2 regions of the Kitasatospora sp. Xyl93 genome follow, and region 1 is predicted to be linked to the other one. Evidence: riboswitches for the same ligand, from Rfam matches in the RefSeq annotation. Region 1 holds a riboswitch; the other holds the start of a gene.

Evidence for each region. A riboswitch is a leader RNA that binds a small molecule or an ion and turns the genes downstream of it on or off. The one in region 1 is predicted to bind glycine.
Region 2: it holds a riboswitch for glycine, as region 1 does, so the genes downstream of both, gcvT (glycine cleavage system aminomethyltransferase GcvT) here and gcvP (aminomethyl-transferring glycine dehydrogenase) in region 1, are expected to answer to the same signal.

Annotation. Positions count from the first base shown of each region.
Region 1 covers NZ_AP029185.1:7,091,919-7,102,783, reverse strand. Annotated here, with positions in the region: gene ACZ5GH_RS30805 (glutamate--cysteine ligase) at 54-1,559, opposite strand; gene ACZ5GH_RS30800 (hypothetical protein) at 1,937-2,509, shown strand; gene ACZ5GH_RS30795 (DUF5999 family protein) at 2,968-3,159, shown strand; gene gcvP (aminomethyl-transferring glycine dehydrogenase) at 3,282-6,182, opposite strand; glycine riboswitch at 6,287-6,418, opposite strand; glycine riboswitch at 6,420-6,523, opposite strand; gene ACZ5GH_RS30785 (PRC and DUF2382 domain-containing protein) at 6,748-7,917, shown strand; gene ACZ5GH_RS30780 (MFS transporter) at 8,076-9,572, shown strand; gene ACZ5GH_RS30775 (DNA polymerase IV) at 9,714-10,865, opposite strand, start outside.
Region 2 covers NZ_AP029185.1:5,263,004-5,273,868, forward strand. Annotated here, with positions in the region: gene ACZ5GH_RS23460 (TetR/AcrR family transcriptional regulator) at 13-753, opposite strand; gene ACZ5GH_RS23465 (NADPH-dependent FMN reductase) at 896-1,489, shown strand; gene ACZ5GH_RS23470 (L-serine ammonia-lyase) at 1,599-2,966, opposite strand; gene glyA (serine hydroxymethyltransferase) at 3,129-4,397, opposite strand; gene gcvH (glycine cleavage system protein GcvH) at 4,475-4,858, opposite strand; gene gcvT (glycine cleavage system aminomethyltransferase GcvT) at 4,959-6,080, opposite strand; glycine riboswitch at 6,311-6,412, opposite strand; gene ACZ5GH_RS23490 (enhanced serine sensitivity protein SseB C-terminal domain-containing protein) at 6,622-7,422, shown strand; gene ACZ5GH_RS23495 (enhanced serine sensitivity protein SseB C-terminal domain-containing protein) at 7,539-8,468, shown strand; gene ACZ5GH_RS23500 (ABC transporter permease) at 8,915-9,904, shown strand; gene ACZ5GH_RS23505 (ABC transporter substrate-binding protein) at 9,995-10,865, shown strand, end outside.

The sequences.
Region 1 (10,865 bases):
CCGCCGGAGCGATCATCCTGACACAGCCGCCGGACCGCCCCGGCGGCGAGGTCTCAGCCCACCGGCCAGGTGTGCACCGGCTCGCCGCCGCGCATGTGCTCGGCGTAGCGCCTGGTCATCGCCGCGAGCGCGGCCGGCCGGTCCATCCCGTACTGCTCGCGCAGCCGGTGGAAGGTCGCGGCCTGCCAGGACGCGCCGTTGGTGCGGCGCAGGCAGCGCTGCTCGATGATGCCCAGGTAGCGGTCCCGGTCGGCGGGCTCCACACCCCACTCGTCGAGGCCCTGGTAGGCCATCGGCAGCAGCTCGTTCAGCACCAGGTCGACGGCGGACACGGTCTGCAGCCCGCCGCCGCGCCCGGCCCGGCCGGGGCGCGGCCACTGGAACACCGCGTCGATGCCGTACCGGGCGCCCTGCTGGAAGTTCTCGTCCGCCCGCTCGAACGGCAGCCGGGTCCAGATCGGCCGGGGCTGCTCGGCGAGCACCCGCACCAGCCCGTAGTAGAAGGCGGCGTTGGCCAGCGTGTCGGCGACCGTCGGCCCGGCCGGCAGCGCCCGGTTCTCCACCCGCAGGTGCGCCACCCCGCCCGCGACGTCGTACACCGGGCGGTTCCAGCGGTAGATGGTGCCGTTGTGCAGCCGCATCTCGGCGAGCCTGGGCGCGCCGCCGGAGGCCAGCACCTTCAGCGGGTCCTCGTCGTCGCAGATCGGCAGCAGTGCGGGGAAGTACTTCAGGTTCTCCTCGAACAGGTCGTACGCCGAGTCCACCCAGCGCTCGCCGAACCAGGTGATCGGGCGCACGCCCTGCGCCTTGAGCTCCGCCGTACGGGTGTCGCAGGCCTGCTGGAAGAGCACCGGACGGGTCTCCCGCCACAGCTCCCGGCCGAACAGGAAGGGCGAGTTGGCGCCGAGCGCGAGTTGCGGCCCGCAGATCGCCTGGGCCGCGTTCCAGACCGAGGAGAACCGCTCCGGCGTCACCTGGAGGTGCAGTTGGAGCGAGGTGGCGGCGGCCTCGGCCACCATGGTGATCGACTCCAGCTGGAGGTGCTCGACCCCCTCGATGTCCAGTGCGATGTCCTCCCCGCGGGCGGCCAGGATCTGGTCGCTGAGCAGGCTGTACCGCTGGTTGTGGCTCATCGCGTCCAGCCCGGTGTGGGCGTGCTCCAGAGTCGGCAGGATGCCCACCATCACGATCCGGGCGCCCACCTCGGCCGCCCGCCGGTCGGCGTAGCGCAGCCCGGTGTCGATCTCCTCGCGCAGGTCCTCGAAGACGTGCCCGCAGAGCCGGTGCGGCGTGATGTTGACCTCGATGTTGAACCGGCCCAGCTCGGTCTGGAAGTCGCTGGAGGCGATCGAGCTCAGCACCTGCGCGTTGTTCATGGCCGGCAGGCCCTGCTCGTCGGCCAGGTTGAGCTCGATCTCCAGGCCCACCACGGCTCGCGGCCGGTCGAACCGGTCCTCCTGGAGCATCCGTCCGAGCGCTTCGAGACAGGCGTGGAGCTTGCGCCGGTACTGCTGCCGGTCCGCCAGTTCCGCCCGAGTCGCCACGACCTTCTCGCCCACGGTCCCCTCCTCCAGAGCCACCCCGTCGAGCACCCGGTCGACCGACCGTGCAAGCATCATGCCCACCTCGAAGATCGATACCCGAATGCGCGTACTGGCTTGCATTGCAAGGCATCTGACGGAAAATCAGAGGAACTGTGGACTTGCCCGGCACCACTGCCTGTGATAAACAGATCACCCTGCGCACCTGTTCGAATTCGCACAGCGCCCTGGCCGGCCCGCCCCGCTCCGAACCCCACGTCGACGGCGGCGACCGTGCCGGGCACCGCGATCCTGCACAACCGGACACGGCCGGGCCCCGTCATCGAGGACGCGTCGCCCGCCACGCCGGTATGCCGCACTCGCACGCCGATCTCGCTAGGAGAGGCGGACCCGCCATGACTCTGCAACCCCCCCAGCCCCCACCGAGCGCCCTGCGCGCGGTCCTGGGCGCGCTCGACTCGGAGACCGCACTGCGCCAGCCCGCCGCCGCAGCCCTGCGCCATCCGACCGGCCCACTGCTCCCCGCCCACCCGCTCGCGGTGCACGTCCTGGACGGCCCGCGGCCGGAGCTGCCGGCCGCCCGCCGCACCGGCTGGCGCTTCCTGATCAAGGACGGCGCCGAGGTGGCCGCCGCCGCCGAGGTGGTGCAGAGCGCCGAGGGCCACAGCTTCTCCCACTTCACCGCCGGCCCCTACCTCGACTCGACGGTCCGGGCGCTGCGCGAGGCCTGGCAGCTCGCCCAGAGCTCCCGGACCCGCCAGCAGCCCCGGCTGCTGACCTTCCCCGGCCAGTACGCCACGGCGCTGTGGCTGCACAGCCCCGACGCCGGCCCGGCCGCCGACCTGCTGATCCCGCTGGCCCCGGCCCCGCTCGGCGTCACCGCCCACCGCGCCTACCCGGCCGCCGAGCTGCTGCCGCTGCTCGTCCGCGCCCCGCTCCCCCGGCCGCTGCTGCTGGGCTCCTCCTGACACCCGCCGACGACCCCGAGGGCCGCCGGGCCCACCCGCCCGACGGCCCTCGACCGCGCCCGCGCACCCTCCCGACGACGCCGGCGGCCGCCCGCGCACCCTCCCGGCCCGCCCCGAAGACCCTCATCCGATCGGTGACCACCCGAACGGGCCATCCGGCATGGCCCCATCGGACCATGCCCCGGCTGACCCACTGGTGCGTCTTTTCCCGTCGGCCCCACCTGAACGGGTGATCTCTGCCCGGGAGTTGTGGCGCATGTCACGAAATCCCTGCGCGCGGGTCGCAGGATGCCGACACTGGGAACCAGCGTGGAAGGACCACCTGTCCTACCCACTTGAACGCCGGTCCACACCTGGCCGGCGTGCGGACAGGATCCGACCACCGCGGCGGTTCCGGACGGTACGACCTCCGGCGCCGCACCACGGGGAGGATCGCAGAGCGAAGCGAGGGTACGCGTATGTGCCAGCACCGTCCTGAGTGCCCGTCGGCCGAGTCCGAGGACCGCGAGGCGGCCGCGTCGGTGGCCCGCCACCCGGAGCAGGGCTGGAGCCTGCTCTGCAACGGCGTCGTCCTGTTCGAGGACACCGGGGAACTGCTGCCCGACGGCCGGGTGATCGCCCCGCGCCGCCCCGTCGCCCACGCGGCCTGACCACCCGGTCCGTCCGGACGGCGGGGGCAGCCGCCGACTCGACCGGCGTAAACGGGCAGGGCCCCGGCGGAAACTCCGCCGGGGCCCTGCCGTCCGACCCGGACCTCCGGAGCCCGGTCCGGTCAGACGCCGTACTCGTCCAGCGGCGGGCAGGAGCAGACCAGATTGCGGTCGCCGTACGCGCCGTCGATCCGGCTCACCGGCGGCCAGTACTTGTCGGCCGGGTTCACACCCGCCGGGAAGACCGCCTCCTGCCGCGAGTAGCCGTGCGCCCAGTCGCCGGCCAGCGTGGCGGCGGTGTGCGGGGCGTTGCGCAGCGGGTTGTCGTCGGCCGCCCACTCGCCCGAGCCGACCTTGTCGATCTCGGCCCGGATGGTGATCATCGCGTCGCAGAACCGGTCGATCTCGTGCAGGTCCTCGGACTCGGTCGGCTCGATCATCAGCGTGCCGGCCACCGGGAACGACATCGTCGGCGCGTGGAAGCCGTAGTCGATCAGGCGCTTGGCGATGTCGTCCACCGTCACGCCCGTCTCCTTGGTCAGCGGGCGCAGGTCGATGATGCACTCGTGCGCGACCAGCCCGCCCGGGCCGGTGTAGAGCACCGGGAAGTGCGGCGCCAGGCGCTTGGCGATGTAGTTGGCGTTCAGCACCGCGACCTGGGTCGCACGCTTGAGGCCCTCGCCGCCCATCAGCCGGACGTACGCCCAGGAGATCGGCAGGATGGCCGCCGAGCCCCACGGCGCGGCCGAGATCGGGCCGACGCCGGTGGCCGGGCCGGCCTCCTCCTGCAGCGGGTGGTTCGGCAGGTACGGCGCCAGGTGGGCGCGCACCGCGACCGGGCCGACGCCCGGGCCGCCACCGCCGTGCGGGATGCAGAAGGTCTTGTGCAGGTTCAGGTGCGAGACGTCCGCGCCGAACTTGCCCGGCTTGGCGAGGCCGACCAGGGCGTTCAGGTTGGCGCCGTCCACGTACACCTGGCCGCCGGCCTCGTGCACCAGGGCGCAGATGTCGGTGATCTGGGTCTCGTACACGCCGTGGGTGGACGGGTAGGTGACCATCAGCACGGCGAGGTTGTCGCGGTGCTGCTCGATCTTGGCCTTCAGGTCGTCGACGTCCACGTCGCCGTCGACCAGGGTCTTCACCACGACCACGCGCATGCCGGCCATCACCGCGGAGGCCGCGTTGGTGCCGTGCGCCGAGGACGGGATCAGGCAGACCTCGCGCTGGGTGTCGCCGTTGGCGTGGTGGTAGGCGCGCACGGCCAGCAGGCCGGCAAGCTCGCCCTGCGAGCCCGCGTTCGGCTGGATCGACACGGCGTCGTAGCCGGTCACCTCGGCCAGCTGCTGCTCCAGCTGGCGGATCAGGGTCAGGTAGCCCTGGGCCTGGTCGATCGGCGCGAAGGGGTGCAGCTGGCCGAACTCCGGCCAGGTCACCGCCTCCATCTCGGTGGTCGCGTTGAGCTTCATGGTGCAGGAGCCCAGCGGGATCATGCCGCGGTCCAGCGCGTAGTCCCGGTCCGACAGGCGGCGCAGGTAGCGCAGCATGGCGGTCTCCGAGCGGTGGCTGTGGAAGACCGGGTGGGTCAGGTACTCGTCCTCGCGCAGCAGCGCGGCGGGCAGCGCGTCGGCGGCCTCGGCGACCTCGACGGCGGGGACGCCGAACGCGGCCCAGACGCCGGCCAGGTGCTCGCGGGTGGTGGTCTCGTCGGTGGAGACGGAGATCCGGTCCTCGCCGTCCTGGTACAGGTTGATGCCGTTGGCGCGGGCGGCGGCGGCGATCTCGGCGGCGCGGCCCGGGACGACGGCGGTGACGGTGTCGAAGAACTCGCCGTGCAGCAGCTCGACGCCGCCGGCCCGCAGGCCCTCGGCGAGGGCGGCGGCGTAGCGGTGGGTACGGCGGGCGATGTCGGCCAGGCCGTCCGGGCCGTGGTAGACGGCGTACATCGAGGCCATCACGGCGAGCAGCACCTGGGCGGTGCAGATGTTGCTGGTGGCCTTCTCGCGGCGGATGTGCTGCTCGCGGGTCTGCAGCGCCAGGCGGTAGGCGCGGTTGCCGTCGGCGTCGACGGAGACGCCGACCAGGCGGCCGGGCAGCGAGCGGGCGTACTCGGCGCGCACCGACAGGTAGCCGGCGTGCGGGCCGCCGAAGCCCATCGGGACACCGAAGCGCTGCGAGGTGCCGCAGGCGATGTCGGCGCCCAGCGAGCCCGGGGACTTGAGCAGGGTCAGCGCGAGCAGGTCGGCGGCGACGGCGACGATCGCGCCCAGGCCGTGCGCCTGCTCGATCACCGGGGCGAGGTCGCGGACCACGCCGGTGGCGCCCGGGTACTGGAGCAGCACGCCGAAGACGCCGCGCTCGGCGATCTCGGCCGGGATGCCCTCGGACAGGTCGGCGACGACGACCTCGACGCCGGTCGGCACCGCGCGGGTGTTGATCACCGCGACGGTCTGCGGCAGGGTCTCGGCGTCGACCAGGAAGACACCGCCCTTGACCTTGGTGACGCGGCGGGCCAGCGCCATCGCCTCGGCGGCCGCGGTGCCCTCGTCCAGCAGCGAGGAGCCGGAGGTCGGCAGGCCGGTCAGGTCGGAGACCACGGTCTGGAAGTTGAGCAGCGCCTCCAGGCGGCCCTGCGAGATCTCCGGCTGGTACGGGGTGTAGGCGGTGTACCAGGCCGGGTTCTCCATGACGTTGCGCAGGACGACCGGCGGGGTGAAGGTGCCGTAGTAGCCCAGGCCGATCATCGGCTGGAGCACCTGGTTGCGGCCGGCCAGCTCGCGCAGCTCGGCGAGGACCTGGGCCTCGGTCCGGCCCGCGGGCAGGTCCAGGGCGGTGATGGAACGGATCGCCTCGGGCACCGCGGTGGCCGCGAGCTCGTCCAGCGAGCCGTAGCCGACGGACGCCAGCATCTTCTCCTGCGCGGCGGCATCGGGGCCGATGTGGCGGTTCTCGAAGGGGCTGGCCAGCTCAAGCTCGGTGAGGGTCGAGGCGCTGGTGGGGCGTCCCGCGTTCGGCTGGGCGTTCATGGTGGTCGAGGCCTCCTGGTCACGGACCGGCGGGGGTACGCACGCCGGCCGGCCGTCGCCGCTGCGCACAGCGGACGAACCGGGGCGGGCGGACCCGACAGGCCTCCCCCTCTGTCATCGGGACCTGAGAGCTTCACCCGCACGGAGCGCTGTGGCACCCCGCCGGCTTGCACCGTCGGTGAGGGTGGTGATCGCCGGCTCCCATGCCGACACTCCTGCCCTGCTTTCCAGAGTGACCTACCCCACACGGTACGGATGCCTGAGAGATTCCGGGGAGGAGTTGCTCCTTCGGCGCTCCGACCAGCGGTTTTCGCGGTCGGAGACTCTCCCGAGCGGGCTCTGCGGTCGCCGCCCAGGGTACCAGCGGGAGGCCCTCCGATCACGGGTGCGTCAGGTCACTCGGGGTCTACGCGCGTCCCCCGGACGGTCCAGCGCGCCGCCCGTCCGGGCGCACCCGGGTAGCGACCGCCCGATTCATGGCTTTTGGTGTGAAGTGGCGACCGGCACGGGTGCTCCGGCCGCCTTTCTGCGGGACTTCCGCAGGCTCAGCGCACGGGAGGAAAGAGTGCAGACCGACATCGACCCACGGGACCTCATCGGTCACAAGGCCGTCGACCGCAACGGAGACAAGATCGGCACGGTCGACGAGGTCTACCTGGACGACGCCACCGGCCGGCCGGAGTGGGCCGCGGTCCGGACCGGCATCTTCGGCCGGGACGCCTTCGTCCCACTGACCACGAGCGAGTTCTCCGGCGAGGAACTCCGGGTGCCGTACGACAAGTCGCTGGTGAAGGAGTCGCCGGACTTCGGCGTCGGCCAGCACCTGTCCCCCGCCCAGGAGCTCCAGCTCTACCGCTACTACGGGCTCGACACCTCGATGGACGGCCGCCCGAACGGCGAGAACGGCAGCCACGCCAAGCAGCCCGACCTCGACTTCGGCACCACGGCAGCCGCCGCCACCACCACCGCGGCGGCCCCGGCCAAGCCGCTCACCTTCCACACCCCCGAGCGCTCGCCCGAGCCGGCCCCGGCCAGGACCCCGGTTCCCACCGCCGCCGCGCCCGGCTCCACCGCCCCGACCCTCACCGCCCCCACCGTCGCCGACACCACCAGGACCGCCCCGGAGGCCGACATGCGGACCCTCAGCACTCCCTCGGCCGCCACCTCCACGACCGCCCCGCCCACCACCCCGTCCGTGGCGCCGGCCATGGAGCCGAGGCCGCACTCGCAGCCGGCCCCCGCGCCCGCCCCCACCACGACCACCGCCGCGAACGCCGGCTCCGCTCCCAGCGGCCCGGTCGAGATCACCTGCCGCGAGGAGCGGCTGGAGATCACCACCGAGTGGCACACCCTCGGCACCGCGAAGCTGCGCAAGTACGTGACGACCGAACAGGTCGAGCGCCGCGTCCCGGTGGTCCGCGAGCGCGTCCGGGTCGAACGGATGCCGGTCAGCGAGGCCGAGCGTGCCGCGCTCACCGAGAAGGACATCGCCGAGGCCGTCGAGGAGGTCACCATCCGCGAGGAACGCCCGGTGGTCCACAAGCACCTCGCCCCCATCGAGCGGGTCCGCCTGATCGTCGAGCGGTACACCACCGAGGAGACGGTCCGGGAGGAGCTCCGCCGCGAGCACGTCGAAGTCCATGACACCACCGCCGGCCAGGCCCACGGCTCGCCGACCGACTCGACCCCGGCCGCCGCCTCGTCCCGCCCGGCCCCCGTACGGCCGCTCGTCTGACAACACCCCCGACAAGGGCCCCGGACGCCGTCCGGGGCCCTTGTCGCGTACCGGACCCTTCGCCTTTGCCAAAGCTTAACCACTCGATATTTGACACTCTGAAGTATCACCCGGCATGGTTACTTCAGTTCATTCACTATGTACGAGAGGAAGCAACCGTGAGTGAGGCACCACAGCCCACCACCGCGGCCGAGAAGCAGAGCAGCGCCCGGGTCCTGCCGGCCCTCATCCTGGCGATGCTGTCGTTCAGCGTGGTGCAGACCGCGGTCGTCCCGATCCTGCCCTCGCTGGCCAAGGAACTGAACGTCTCCGCGTCCAGCATCACCTGGCTGATGACCGCCAACCTGCTCTCCGCAGCCGTGCTGACTCCTCTCCTGGGCCGCTTCGGCGACCTCCGGGGCCGCAAGCCGATGCTGCTGATCTCGCTGGCCGGCCTGGTCGCCGGTTCGGCGCTGGCGGTCAGCACCCACTCCTTCACCTGGCTGGTCGTCGCCCGCGTCCTCCAGGGCGCCGGCGGTGGCGTCCTGCCGCTGGCGATCAGCATCGTCCGTGACGAGCTGCCCAAGGAGAAGGTCACCGGCGGCGTCGCCGCCATCAGCGCCTCGATGGGCGTCGGCTCCGGCCTCGGCCTGGTCGCCACCGGCCTCCTGCTGGAGCACTGGGACTACAAGTCGATCTTCTGGATGGGCCTGCTCTTCGGCCTGCTCGCGGTCGCCCTGGTCGCCTTCCGCGTCCCGACCGACCCGGTCACCGACAAGGAGGGCGGCGCAGACCCGCTGGGTGCGATCACCCTGGCCGGCTGGCTCTCCGCGCTGCTGGTCGCGGTCAGCCAGGGCAACCACTGGGGCTGGACCTCCAACAAGACGCTCGGCCTGTTCGCCGTCGCCGCCGTGGTCGCCCTCGTCTGGGGGATCATCGAGACCAAGGTCGCGCACCCGCTGGTGGACATGAAGATGATGGCCCGTCCGGCCGTCGCCTTCACCAACGTGGCCGGCCTGCTCATCGGCTTCGGCATGTACGGCTCCTTCATGGTCATCAGCAACTTCGCCCAGACCCCGGAGAAGCTGACCCACTACGGCTTCACCGCCACCGTGCTGCACGCCGGCATCATGCTGCTGCCGTCCGCGATCGGCTCGATGGTCGCCGCCCCGGTCGGCGCCCTGCTGATCGCCCGTCGCGGCCCGCGCCTGCCGCTGGTCCTCGGTGGCGTCCTCGGCGCCGTCGCGATGGCCTACCTGGCCGTGCGCCACGGGCGCGAGGGTGACATCTACACCGCCTCGGCGATCTTCGGTCTCGGCGTCGGCCTCGCCTTCGCCGCGATGCCCGCCTACATCAACGGCGCCGTCCCGGCCGAGCAGAGCGGCATCGCCAACGGCATGAACTCCGTGCTGCGCACGGTCGGTGGCGCGATCGGCACCGCCGTCATGGCAGCCATCCTGACCGGCGACCTCATGAAGCTGCCGCCGCAGATCCCGCTCTCCCTGCCCACCCTGGACGCCTACAAGCACGCGTTCTGGACCGCGGCCGTCGTCTGCATCGTCGCCGGCGTCGTCCCGTTCCTGATCCGCGGCGCCAAGTCGGCCGCCACCCCGGCCGTCGTCGGCGGCTCGGCCCAGCAGGACTCCAGCCCCGCGCTGGTCAAGACCGACGCCTGACGAGGCGTCCGGCCCCCGCGCTCAGGGACAGGGCGCGGGGCCCGGCCTCCGTGCGTCGCGAGGGCATCACGAACGTACGGGGTCCGGCACGGTGATCGGCCCCACCCGGTACTCCCCCACCGGGTGGGGCCGCTTCGCGTCTCAGGCCCCCTCGGCCGGACCGCCGTCCGCGCCCGCCGCGCCGTCCGCCTCCTCGTCCTGCCGCAGCGGCAGCGCGCGGGACGGTTCGAGCGCGGGGTCGTCCACCGCGAAGGTCCGCACCCGCCCCGGCCCGCTCCACGGCGTCTCGAACCGTACGGTGACCCTCCCGACGCCACTGCCCTGCACCCAGCCCGGCCCGAACTCCTCGTGCCGGACGTCCTGCCCTGGCATCCAGCGCCGCACCACGACGGCCTCCGGCTCCTCCTCGGCCTCCACCGCCTCGGCCGCCGCCTCCACCTGCTCCGCGGCCTCCTCCCGCAGCGCCTGGGCGAACAGGTCCTCCTGGGTGTAGTCGGCGAGTTGGGCGACGCCCACGCCGAGCAGCCGGACCCCGCCGGTGATGTCCACCTGCTCGGCCAGCCGGCGCGCGGTCGCGGTGATCACCGTCTCGTCGTCGGTGGGGCCGCCCAGCGTCTCCGAGCGGGTCAGCGTCGAGAAGTCGAACCGCCGCACCTTGAGCACCACCGTCCGCCCCGAGCGCCCGGCCGCCCGCAGCCGCCGCACGCAGCGGCCGGCCAGCGCCTCCACCTCGCGCAGCACCCGCTCCCGGTCGGCCAGGTCCACCTCGTAGGTGTCCTCCACCGACACGGACTTGGCGTCCTGGTCGGCGACCACCGGCCGGTCGTCCAGCCCTATGGACATCTGGAAGATCCCGGCGCCGTGCGCCCGCCCGACCAGCTGCACCAGCTCCGCCTCCCCCGCCTCCGCGAGGTCGGCCACCGTGTTCAGCCCGGCCCGGCGCAGCACCTGCTCGGTGGCCGGCCCGATTCCGGGCAGCGCCCGGACCGGCATCGGGCCGAGCACGGCCCGCTCCTCCCCGGGCTCGATCATCACGAGGCCGTCCGGCTTGGCCTGCTCGGAAGCGATCTTGGCCATCAGCTTGGACCCGGCCGCCCCGACCGAGCCGGTCAGCCCGGTCAGCCGGTGGATGTCCGCCCGCAGGTCCTCCGCCAGCGCCAGCACCAGCTGCTCGCCGGTCTCGTGGTCCGCGTCCAGCAGCGCGGGGCCGTACGGGCCGGCCTCCAGGTCCACGAAGGCCTCGTCCAGGCTGAGCGGCTGCACCAGCGGGGACAGCTGCCGCAGCAGGCCCAT
Region 2 (10,865 bases), 1.8 Mb from region 1:
CGGGGCCAGGCCTCAGAGGGCGAAGTGGGTGGCGATGCCGTCGAGGACGCAGTCGAGGCCGGTCTCGAACTGCCAGTCGGGGTCGTCCTTGCGGGTGGCCTCGTGCAGGTAGCGCTCGTAACCGGGGTAGCGGCCGGTGGCCATCAGCCAGCTCATCCGGGGGGCGAGGCCGGCCCGGATCTGGTCGCCGTCGGACCAGCCGCGTTCGCGGCGCAGGGCCTCCAGGGCGATCTCGGCGGAGACCGAGCCGTGGACGTAGCCGGTGACGGTGCGGAACACCGCCATGGTGGTGTCGGCGTCCAAGCCGTGGTCGGCCAGGGCGGTGAACGCGTGCTCCGGGACGGCGAGCTGGTGGGGGCTGAGGGCGAACGGGGTGGCCGCCCGGACGGTCCACGGGTGGGCCAGGTGCATGGCCCGCAGATGGACGGCCAGGGCGCGCATGGTCTCCCGCCAGCCCTCCGCGGGGGCGTCCAGCGGGAGCCGGCCGTAGACGGAGTCGACCATCAGCTCGATGAGCTCGTCCTTGCCGGAGACGTACCGGTAGGCGGCCATCGGGGCGACGCCGAGCTCGGCGGCCAGTCGGCGCATGGTGACGGCGTCCAGGCCCTCGGCGTCGGCGATGGCGACCGCGGCCTCGGCGATCCGGTGCGGCGTCAGGGTGGTGCGCGGCGCGGGGGCCGGGCGGGCCAGGCGCTCCCAGAGCGAGGCCGGGGGCTTGTCGTCGCCTGCGGCGGGGGCCTGCTGGGCCGGCATGGGGCGGGCTCCTTCCGACGGGGGGCGGGCCCACCGTAGCACCCTCGTGCGTACGGCGTATCGGTAGTGGACGCCGTACACCTCGCTGTGTACGTTGTATCCGGCGGATACGCCGTACACCAGATCCAGGAGGGGGATCCCCATGTCCACGGAGCAGGCCCTGAAGGTCGCGGTCCTCGTCGGCAGCACCCGCGAGGGACGCTTCGGCCCGGTGGTCGCCGACTGGCTGTTCGGCCACCTCGACGCCCGCGGCGACCTGACCGCCGACCGGATCGACCTGGTGGAGACCCCGCTGCCGGTCACCTTCCCGTCCTTCGGGGGTGAAGTCCCGTCGGCCGACGCCGAGTTGCTGGCCGCCGTGTCGCCCCGGCTGGAGGCGGCCGACGCGTTCGTGATCGTCACGCCCGAGTACAACCACAGCTTCCCGGCCCCGCTGAAGAACGCCATCGACTGGCACAACCGCGAGTGGCACGGCAAGCCGGTCGCCTTCGTCTCGTACGGCGGCCTGTCCGGGGGCCTGCGGGCCGTCGAGCAGCTCCGGGTGGTGCTGGCCGAGCTGAACGCCGCGACGATCCGCAACACGGTCAGCTTCCACGGCGCCGCGCGGTGCTTCGACGCCGACGGCGGGGCGCTCGACCCGGCCGCCGACGCCGCCGCCAAGACCATGCTCGACCAGCTCACCTGGTGGGCGCGGGCGCTGCGGGACGCCCGGCGGGCCCGCCCGTTCGCGGCCTGAGCCAGGGAGCGACGGGGGAGGGAACGGGGGACGGCGAAGGCCCCCGGGCGGGACGGGGGTCCGCCCGGGGGCCTTCAGAATGCCGGGATCAGCACTCGATGTGCCGGAATCAGCACTCGATGACGTTCACGGCGAGGCCGCCGCGCGAGGTCTCCTTGTACTTGATCTTCATGTCGGCGCCGGTCTCCTTCATCGTCTTGATCGCCTTGTCCAGCGAGACGTGGTGCCGGCCGTCGCCGCGCAGCGCCATCCGGGCCGCCGTGACGGCCTTGACCGAGGCCATGCCGTTGCGCTCGATGCAGGGGATCTGGACCAGGCCGCCGACCGGGTCGCAGGTGAGGCCGAGGTTGTGCTCGATGCCGATCTCGGCGGCGTTCTCGACCTGCTCGGGGGTGCCGCCGAGGACCTCGGCGAGGCCGCCCGCGGCCATCGAGCAGGCGGAGCCGACCTCGCCCTGGCAGCCGACCTCGGCGCCGGAGATGGAGGCGTTCTCCTTGAACAGCATGCCGATGGCGCCGGCCGCGAGCAGGAAGCGGACGATGCCGTCGTCGTCGGCGCCCGGGATGAAGTTCAGGTAGTAGTGCAGGACGGCCGGGATGATGCCCGCCGCGCCGTTGGTCGGCGCGGTGACCACCCGCCGCCCGGAGGCGTTCTCCTCGTTGACGGCCATCGCGTAGAGGGTCACCCACTCCATCGCGTTGGCCGGCCCGATGCCCTCGGCGCGCAGCGCCCGGGCGCCCGCGGCCGCCCGGCGGCGGACCTTGAGGCCGCCCGGCAGGATGCCCTCGCGGGACATGCCGGCCCGCACGCACTCCTGCATCACGGACCAGATCTCCAGCAGCCCGGTCCGGATCTCCTCCTCGCTGCGCCAGGCCTTCTCGTTCTCCAGCATCAGGGCGGAGATCGACAGCCCGGTCTCCCGGCTGAGCCGCAGCAGCTCGTCGCCGGTGCGGAAGGGGTACTTCAGCACGGTGTCGTCGGGCTTGACCCGGTCCGCGCCGATCGCGTCCTCGTCCACCACGAAGCCGCCGCCGACCGAGTAGTAGGTCTTCTCCAGCAGGGTGGAGCCGTCCGCCGCGTACGCCCACAGGGTCATCCCGTTGGCGTGGTACGGCAGCGAGCGGCGGCGGTGCAGCACCAGCTGGGTGTCCGGGTCGAAGTCGACGGGGTGCTCGCCGAGCAGGCTGAGCCGCTTCTCGGCGATGATCCGCTCGACGTCCTTGTCGGCCTGGTCGACGTCGACGGTGCGGGGCGAGTTGTCCTCCAGGCCCAGCAGGACGGCCTTCGGGGTGCCGTGGCCGTGGCCGGTGGCGCCGAGCGAGCCGTACAGCTCGGCGCGCACGCCCGTCACGCGGTCCAGCAGGCCTTCGGAGCGCAGTCGGCGGGCGAACATCCGGGCGGCGCGCATCGGGCCCACGGTGTGGGAGCTCGACGGGCCGATGCCGATGGAGAAGAGGTCGAAGACGCTGATGGCCACGGGGGACGTCCTTGTCTGGTCTCGTGGAAGGACTTGCGGGCAGGGAGGGGCCGACACGGGACGGGGCACCGCGCGCACAGTCCAGTGTGCGCGGTGCCCCGGGGTGCCAGGTACGCCGGAGGGGTGAGGCCCGTCACCCCGCCCGAAGGATCACCGCGGTGATCAGAGGTTCGGGTACAGCGGGTACTTCTCGGCCAGGGCGGCGACCCGGGCCTTCAGGGCGTCGGCGACGGTCTCGTCGAAGGCGGGCTTGAGCGCCTCGGCGATGATGTCGGCGACCTCGCGGAAGTCCTCGGCCTGGAAGCCGCGGGTGGCCAGGGCCGGGGTGCCGATGCGCAGGCCCGAGGTGACCATCGGCGGGCGGGGGTCGTTCGGGATCGCGTTGCGGTTGACGGTGATGCCGACCTCGTGCAGCCGGTCCTCGGCCTGCTGGCCGTCGAGCTGGCTGTTGCGCAGGTCGACCAGCACCAGGTGGACGTCGGTGCCGCCGGAGAGCACGGAGGCGCCGGCCTCGGCCACGTCGGCCTGGAGCAGGCGCTCGGCGAGGATGCGGGCGCCGTCCAGGGTGCGCTGCTGGCGCTCCTTGAACTCCTCCGAGGCCGCGACCTTGAAGGCGACCGCCTTGCCGGCGATCACGTGCTCCAGCGGGCCGCCCTGCTGGCCGGGGAAGACCGCGGAGTTGATCTTCTTGGCGTACTCGGCCTTGGACAGGATGACGCCGCCGCGCGGGCCGCCCAGGGTCTTGTGGGTGGTGGTGGTGACCACGTCCGCGTACGGCACCGGGTTCGGGTGCAGCCCGGCGGCCACCAGGCCGGCGAAGTGCGCCATGTCCACCATGAGCAGCGCGCCGACCTCGTCGGCGATCCGGCGGAACGCGGCGAAGTCGAGCTGGCGCGGGTAGGCCGACCAGCCGGCGATGATCAGCTTCGGCTGGTGCTCCTTGGCGAGGCGCTCGACCTCGGCCATGTCGACCTGGCCGGTCTTCTCGTCCACGTGGTACGCGGCCACGTCGTAGAGCTTGCCGGAGAAGTTGATCTTCATGCCGTGGGTCAGGTGACCGCCGTGGGCCAGCGACAGGCCCAGGATGGTGTCGCCCGGCTGGATCAGCGCGAACATCGCGGCGGCGTTGGCCTGCGCGCCGGAGTGCGGCTGGACGTTGGCGTGCTCGGCGCCGAACAGCGCCTTGATGCGGTCGATCGCGATCTGCTCGACCACGTCGACGTGCTCGCAGCCGCCGTAGTAGCGGCGGCCGGGGTAGCCCTCCGCGTACTTGTTGGTGAGCACCGAGCCCTGGGCCTCCATGACCGCCACCGGGGCGAAGTTCTCGGAGGCGATCATCTCCAGGGTGGTCTGCTGGCGGTGCAGCTCGGCGTCGACCGCGGCGGCGATCTCCGGGTCGAGGGCGTGCAGGGACTGGTTGAGAACCGTCATGGTGTGGTCTTCCCGGGAGGAGGAGGGAAAGGGGCCGGGGCGGGGCGGCCGCCGCGCGACCGCCCCTGGCAGGCGGATCAGCCCTGGGGGTTGGTGAGCGCGTCGTACTCGTCGGCGCTGAGCAGCTCGTCGGTGGCCTCGACGCGCACCTTGAACAGCCAGCCGCCCTCGAACGGGGCGCTGTTGACCAGGGCGTTGTCGTCCAGGACGTCCTGGTTGACCTCGGTGACCTCGCCGGTCACCGGGGAGTACAGGTCGCTGACCGACTTGGTGGACTCCAGCTCGCCGCAGGTCTCGCCGGCGGTCACGGTGTCACCGACCTCGGGGAGCTGCACGTAGACGATGTCACCGAGCGCGTCGGCGGCGTGCGCGGTGATGCCGACCGTGGAGACACCCTCCGCGTCCGCGGCGGTCAGCCACTCGTGCTCCTTGGTGTACTGCAGGTGCTGGGGGTTGCTCATGGCGTCATTCTCCAGGATGGGAAGCGGGTACGACGAAGCGGGCCGCCGCGCGGACGGCCGCGACGTGCGTGTATGGGGAAAACCGGGGCTCGGCGGGGGCTCAGCGGGCGCGCTTGTAGAACGGCAGCGCGACGACCTGGACGGGCTCGTGCTTGCCGCGCACGTCCACCGCGACGGTGGTGCCGGGGGCGGCGTGGGCGGCGTCGACGTAGGCCATCGCGATCGGCTGCCCCAGCGTCGGGGACGGCGCGCCCGAGGTGATCCGGCCGATCGGCTCGCCGTCGGCGGAGACCACGGTGTACTCGGCGCGCGGCACCCGCTTGCCCTCGGAGACGAGGCCGACCAGCACCTTCGGCGGGTTGGTCTCGGCCGCGGCGGCGGCCTGCTCCAGCGCCTTGCGGCCGACGAACGCGCCCTCGTTGGTGGTCTTGTCGAAGCGGACGACCCGGCCCAGGCCGGCGTCGAACGGGGTGAGGTCGGTGGACAGCTCGTGCCCGTACAGCGGCATTCCGGCCTCCAGGCGCAGCGTGTCGCGGCAGGACAGGCCGCACGGGACCAGGCCGTGGCCCTCGCCCGCGGCGGTCAGCGCCTGCCAGACCGGCTCGGCGTCGACCGGGTGGCAGAAGATCTCGAAGCCGTCCTCGCCGGTGTAGCCGGTGCGGGCGAGCAGCACGTCGCGGCCGGCCACCTGGGCCGGGAGGATCGCGTAGTACTTCAGGCCGGGCAGGTCGGCGTCGGTGGTCTTCGCCAGGATGGCGGTGGCCTCCGGGCCCTGGACGGCGATCAGCGCGTAGGTGTCGCGGTCGTCGGTGACGACGGCGTCGAAGCCCTTGGCGCGGGCGATCAGCTCGTCGAGGACCAGCTGGGCGTTGGAGGCGTTGGCGACGACCAGGAAGGCGTCCTCGCGCAGGCGGTAGACGATCAGGTCGTCCAGGATGCCGCCGTCCTCGGCGCAGATCATGGTGTAGCGGGCGCGCAGCACGCCCAGCGCGGAGACGAAGCCGACCAGCGCGTGGTCCAGCATCTCGCCGGCCTGCGGGCCGGTGACGGTGATCTCGCCCATGTGCGAGAGGTCGAACAGGCCGGCCTTGGTGCGGACCGCGAGGTGCTCCTCGCGCTCGCTGCCGTAGCGCAGCGGCATGTCCCAGCCGGCGAAGTCGGTCATGGTCGCGCCGAGGGCGCGGTGCAGCGCGTCGAGCGCGGTCAGGCGGAGGGACGACATGGCCAGGAACTCCTCGGTCGGGGCACTCAGGGGTGCGCGCACCGGACCGGACCCGCTCGGGGGCCGACCCTGCGCGCGGGCATGCGGCGGCGTGGGTCTCCCCATCTGTCGTCGAACCTGAGAGCTTCACCGCCCACCTGCCCGCAGCTGTTTCCAGCTTGGGGGACAGCATGGCGGCTTGCACCGTGGGTGGGCGCACGACAGGGCCGGGCGCCGCTTTCCAGATGTGCCTAACCCGTGCGGTAGGGGTGCCTGAGAGATTCCGGGGAGGACTTGCTCCTTCGGCGCCGGCTGTGCCTGAACGGCACTCCGGGCTCTCCCGCGCGGGTTCGAGCGGCCGGTATGGAGTTGTGGGGGCCCGCGGCGCATGCCGTCGGACGCGCACATCATGGCACGTCCGGGACGACGAGGGGAGGGGGGACCCGGTCACACCGCGCGGGACCCGAACACGAGTCCTGACCCCGCCCCCGCGCGCCTCTAGACTGCTGCGCGTCGGCGCAGCAGAGGGCGGCCGAACGGCAGAGGGCGGAATCGGCGGCGCATGGGGTACCCGGTGGAGCAGCAGCAGGGGTGGGGCGGACCGGAGGAGGCGCCTGCGGGCGGCTCCTGGCCGGCCAACGAGCTGGAGCAGGTGCTGACCGCGGCCCTGGGCGACCCGGGCGCGACGCCGCGGGTGATCGAGGTGCTGGCGCGCAGCCAGGTGTGGGTGCCGCTGCCGGCCGGCGGCGACCCGCAGGGGCAGTCGCTGGACCTGCCGACGATCGAGCTGGGCGGCGACCCGTACGTGCCGGTGTTCTCCTCGCAGGAGGTGTTCCTCCAGCAGGCGCCCGGGATGGCCTTCGCGATCGCGCCGGTGTGGGAGTTCGCCCGCGGGCTGCCGCTGGGCGTGGGCATCGCGGTGAACCCGGAAGCGGCGGTGGGCCTGCCGGTCCCGCCGCAGGGCGTCGCCGAGCTGCGCCGCGGCCCCCGCGAGGACCGCTGGGACGCCGCCGGCGACCCGGCGCCGACCGGCGGGCGGGTGGCGCTGCGCGAGCCGGTGCCGGGCGAGAACCCGGAGCACTTCCTGGCCGCCTGCCGGGCCGAACTCTCGGCGCTGCCGGGGGTGCTGACCGCCCGCAGGGCGCTGGCCAGCATCGAGGGCGAGCCGACCGTGATGTTCGTGGGCGTCCAGTTGGACCCGGCGGCGCCGGCCGATCCGGCCGCGGTGAACGACGCGCTCGGCCGAGCGCTGGGAACCGCGCCGCTGCCCGGCGGCGTCCACCTCGTACTGCTCGACCTCGCCGACGACCCGGTGGTCGAGTGGCTGCTCACCCGGGTACTGCCCTTCTATACGCGGGCGTGAGCGGGTTCGTATCAGAGGCACGTCGCCGTGGCGGTGGCCGGTGCCGCGCCATAGGGTGCGTGCAGACGGCCGACGGGCCGGCGGGTTGAGGGAAAGAGGCGCGGCGAGGTGGGCGCATGAGTGCGGGAACGGGAGCGGGCGGTGTGCCGGGGGCCTGGGGCCAGGCACCGGCCGCCGGGCGCCCGGGAGCTGATCCCGGCGCGTTGGAGCGCGCCCTGGGCGATGTCGCGCCGGAGCGCTACGACGCGTACGAGCGGCTGCTGCACGCGCTGGCGGACGGCCGGGTCTGGATGCTGCTGTGGCACGGCACGCCGGGCAGCCCGGACGCGCAGTACGGGAACATGGAGATCAGCGGCCACGGCTACGCGCCGGCCGTCACCTCGCCCGAACAACTGACCTCCTCCGGCTGGGCACGGGCCCACGAGGTCATCTCCGGCCGGGAGATCGCGGCCTCGCTGTACCGCACCCGCTGGGGCCTGTGGCTCAACCCGCACGCGCCCGGCGGGGGCGTCGGGGTGCCGTGGGCGGACCTGCGGCGGGTCGCCGCGGGCCTGGACCGGCTGCCGGCCGGGCCGTTGAAGCTGAGCGAGCCGCAGCTGAACGCCCAGCCGTTCTTCGCGCTGCTGGAGCGGCAGGCCGGCGAGGTGCGCGCGGTACGTGCGCTGCGCCGGGCCTGGGTGCAGCCCGCGGTGGGGGAGCCGTACCTGGCGATCGGCCTCGACCTGTACGAGAGCTCGCCGCCGGCGGTGGAGGCGGTGCGGGCGCTGATGCGGCGCGCCATCGCGGTGGCCCCGGAGGGGCTGGCGGTGTCCACGGTGGCGATGTCGGACGAGTACGACCCGGTGGCGCTGTGGATGCGCGCCAACGCCCGGCCGTTCTTCGACCGGGAGTCGGGCCGCCCGCCGACCGGTCCGTACCCGCCGGTGCCCCCGCCGCCGTACCCCGGGCAGTCGATGCCGGGCTACGCGTACGGCACCCAGCCGCCGGCGCCGGGCTGGCAGCAGCCGTCGCCGCAGCGGCCGTGGCCCGGCTACCCCGGGCGCTGATTCCCGAAACCCATTCCCGCGAAGCCGACTTGATTGTCCGTCAAGTCGGCTTCGATGCTTTCCGGACGAATTTCCGGATGTGCGGCCCGGTCATCTTGACATGGCAGTTACAGCCATGTGAAGAGGTGTATGCCGAAGATCGGGAAGGTGCATGCGCGCAGATCACAGTTGGGCATCTGTCGGTTGTCAGGGCTGGCGCAAGCCAGTTCGGATGGCAGAGAGTTCTGCGCAACGCACCGCGCGTGCTGGAACCCCACAAAGGTGAGCGCGCACGCCGACAGCCCGGCCACGCGACGCCCATCCCGCGTGGTGGCAGTGCCTGTGCACGAAGCACTGCCGTCAACACCCGCTCCTCCTAAGCACTTCCGCACGTCCGCAGCCGCACCGCCGAAGCCGGCGACCGGCACCCGTGGGCCGGCCACCGTCGGCGAGGGGACCTACTGACCATGACCGCATCCGTGACCACCGCCGGGAACGATCCGGAGGCACCCGCCGCCGCAAGCCCGGCCAAGAAGATCGAGGGCCGCTCCCTCGGTCAGATCGCCTGGACCCGCTTCAAGCGGGACAAGGCCGCCGTCGTCGGCGGCGTCGTGGTGATCCTGCTGATCCTGCTCGCCGTGCTGGCCAAGCCGATCGAGTCGTTGTTCGGGCTGGACCCGGACGCCCTCCACCAGGACCTGCTGGACGCCGACCTCGGTGGCCTGCCGTTCGGCGACTGGGGCGGCATGAGCTGGGAGCACCCGCTCGGCGTCGACCCCCTGCAGGGCCGCGACCTGCTCACCCGCGTCATCGAGGGCTCCTGGGTCTCCCTGCTGGTCGCCTTCGGCGCGACCGTGCTGTCCAACACCATCGGCACCGTGCTCGGCATCATGGCCGGCTACTACGGCGGCTGGGTGGACACCCTGATCAGCCGGGTGATGGACGTCTTCCTGGCCTTCCCGCTGCTGCTCTTCGCCATCGCGATCTCCACCTCGCTGCAGGGCGGCGCGTTCGGCCTGCACGGCCTGCCGCTGCACATCATGGTGCTGATCTTCGTGATCGGCTTCTTCAACTGGCCCTACATGGGCCGGATCGTGCGCGGCCAGACGCTCTCGCTGCGCGAACGGGAGTTCGTCCACGCGGCCCGCAGCCTCGGGGCGCGCGGCCCGTTCATCCTGTTCAAGGAACTGCTGCCCAACCTGGTCGGTCCGATCCTGGTCTACTCGACCCTGCTGATCCCGACCAACATCCTCTTCGAGGCCGGGCTGAGCTTCCTCGGCGTCGGCATCCAACCCCCGCAGGCCTCCTGGGGCGGGATGCTCCAGGACGCCATCCGGTACTACCAGGTGGACCCCCAGTACATGGTGGTCCCCGGGCTGGCGATCTTCGTCACCGTGCTCGCCTTCAACCTGCTCGGCGACGGCCTGCGCGACGCCCTCGATCCCAAGAGCAACTGACCCAGCGTCATCCACTGACCCCGAGTCATCACATGACCCTGCGTCAGGACCCTCCACCGCCTCCACTTCCCCAAGGGGTTGATCTCACCCATGCGTAGGTCCCGTACCGTCGCCCTGACCGCTGCGGCCGCCGCCGCGGTCCTGGTCGTGACCGGTTGCACCAGCTCGTCGAAGAGCGGCGGCTCCTCCTCGGCCTCCGGCGCCGCCGGGGGCGGCGCCAACGCGGCCACCAAGAGCATCGTCAACGCCTCGGACAAGAAGGGCGGGACGGTGACCTACGAGATGAAGGGCACCCCGGACTCGCTCGACCCGGGCAACACGTACTACGCGTACATCTACAACTTCTCGCGGCTGTACTCCCGCGCGCTGACCACCTTCAACCCGGCGCCGGGCGAGGAGGGCAACAAGCTCGTCCCGGACCTCGCCGAGTCGATGGGCCAGCCGAGCGCGGACGGCCTGACCTGGACGTACAAGCTGCGGGCCGGCCTGAAGTACGACGACGGCACCCCGATCACCTCGAAGGACGTCAAGTACGCCGTCGAGCGCTCCAACTACACGGACGTGCTCACCAACGGCCCGACGTACTTCCGCAACCTGCTGGTCGACAACCCGACGCCGTACGAGGGTCCGTACAAGGACAAGGCCGGCGGCCTGAACTCGATCGAGACGCCGGACGACACCACGGTGGTCTTCCACCTCCAGCACCCGTTCGCGGACTTCGACTACCTGGTCAGCGCCCCGCAGACCGCGCCGGTCCCGCAGGCGAAGGACAACGGCGCCGAGTACGTCAAGCACGTCATGTCCTCGGGCGCCTACAAGTTCGAGTCCTACGAGGACGGCAAGCAGGCCGTCCTGGTGCCGAACACCAACTGGGACAAGAGCACCGACCCGATCCGCAAGCAGCTCGCGGACAAGATCGTGCTCCGGTTCAACATCGACCAGGCCACCATCGACAAGGACC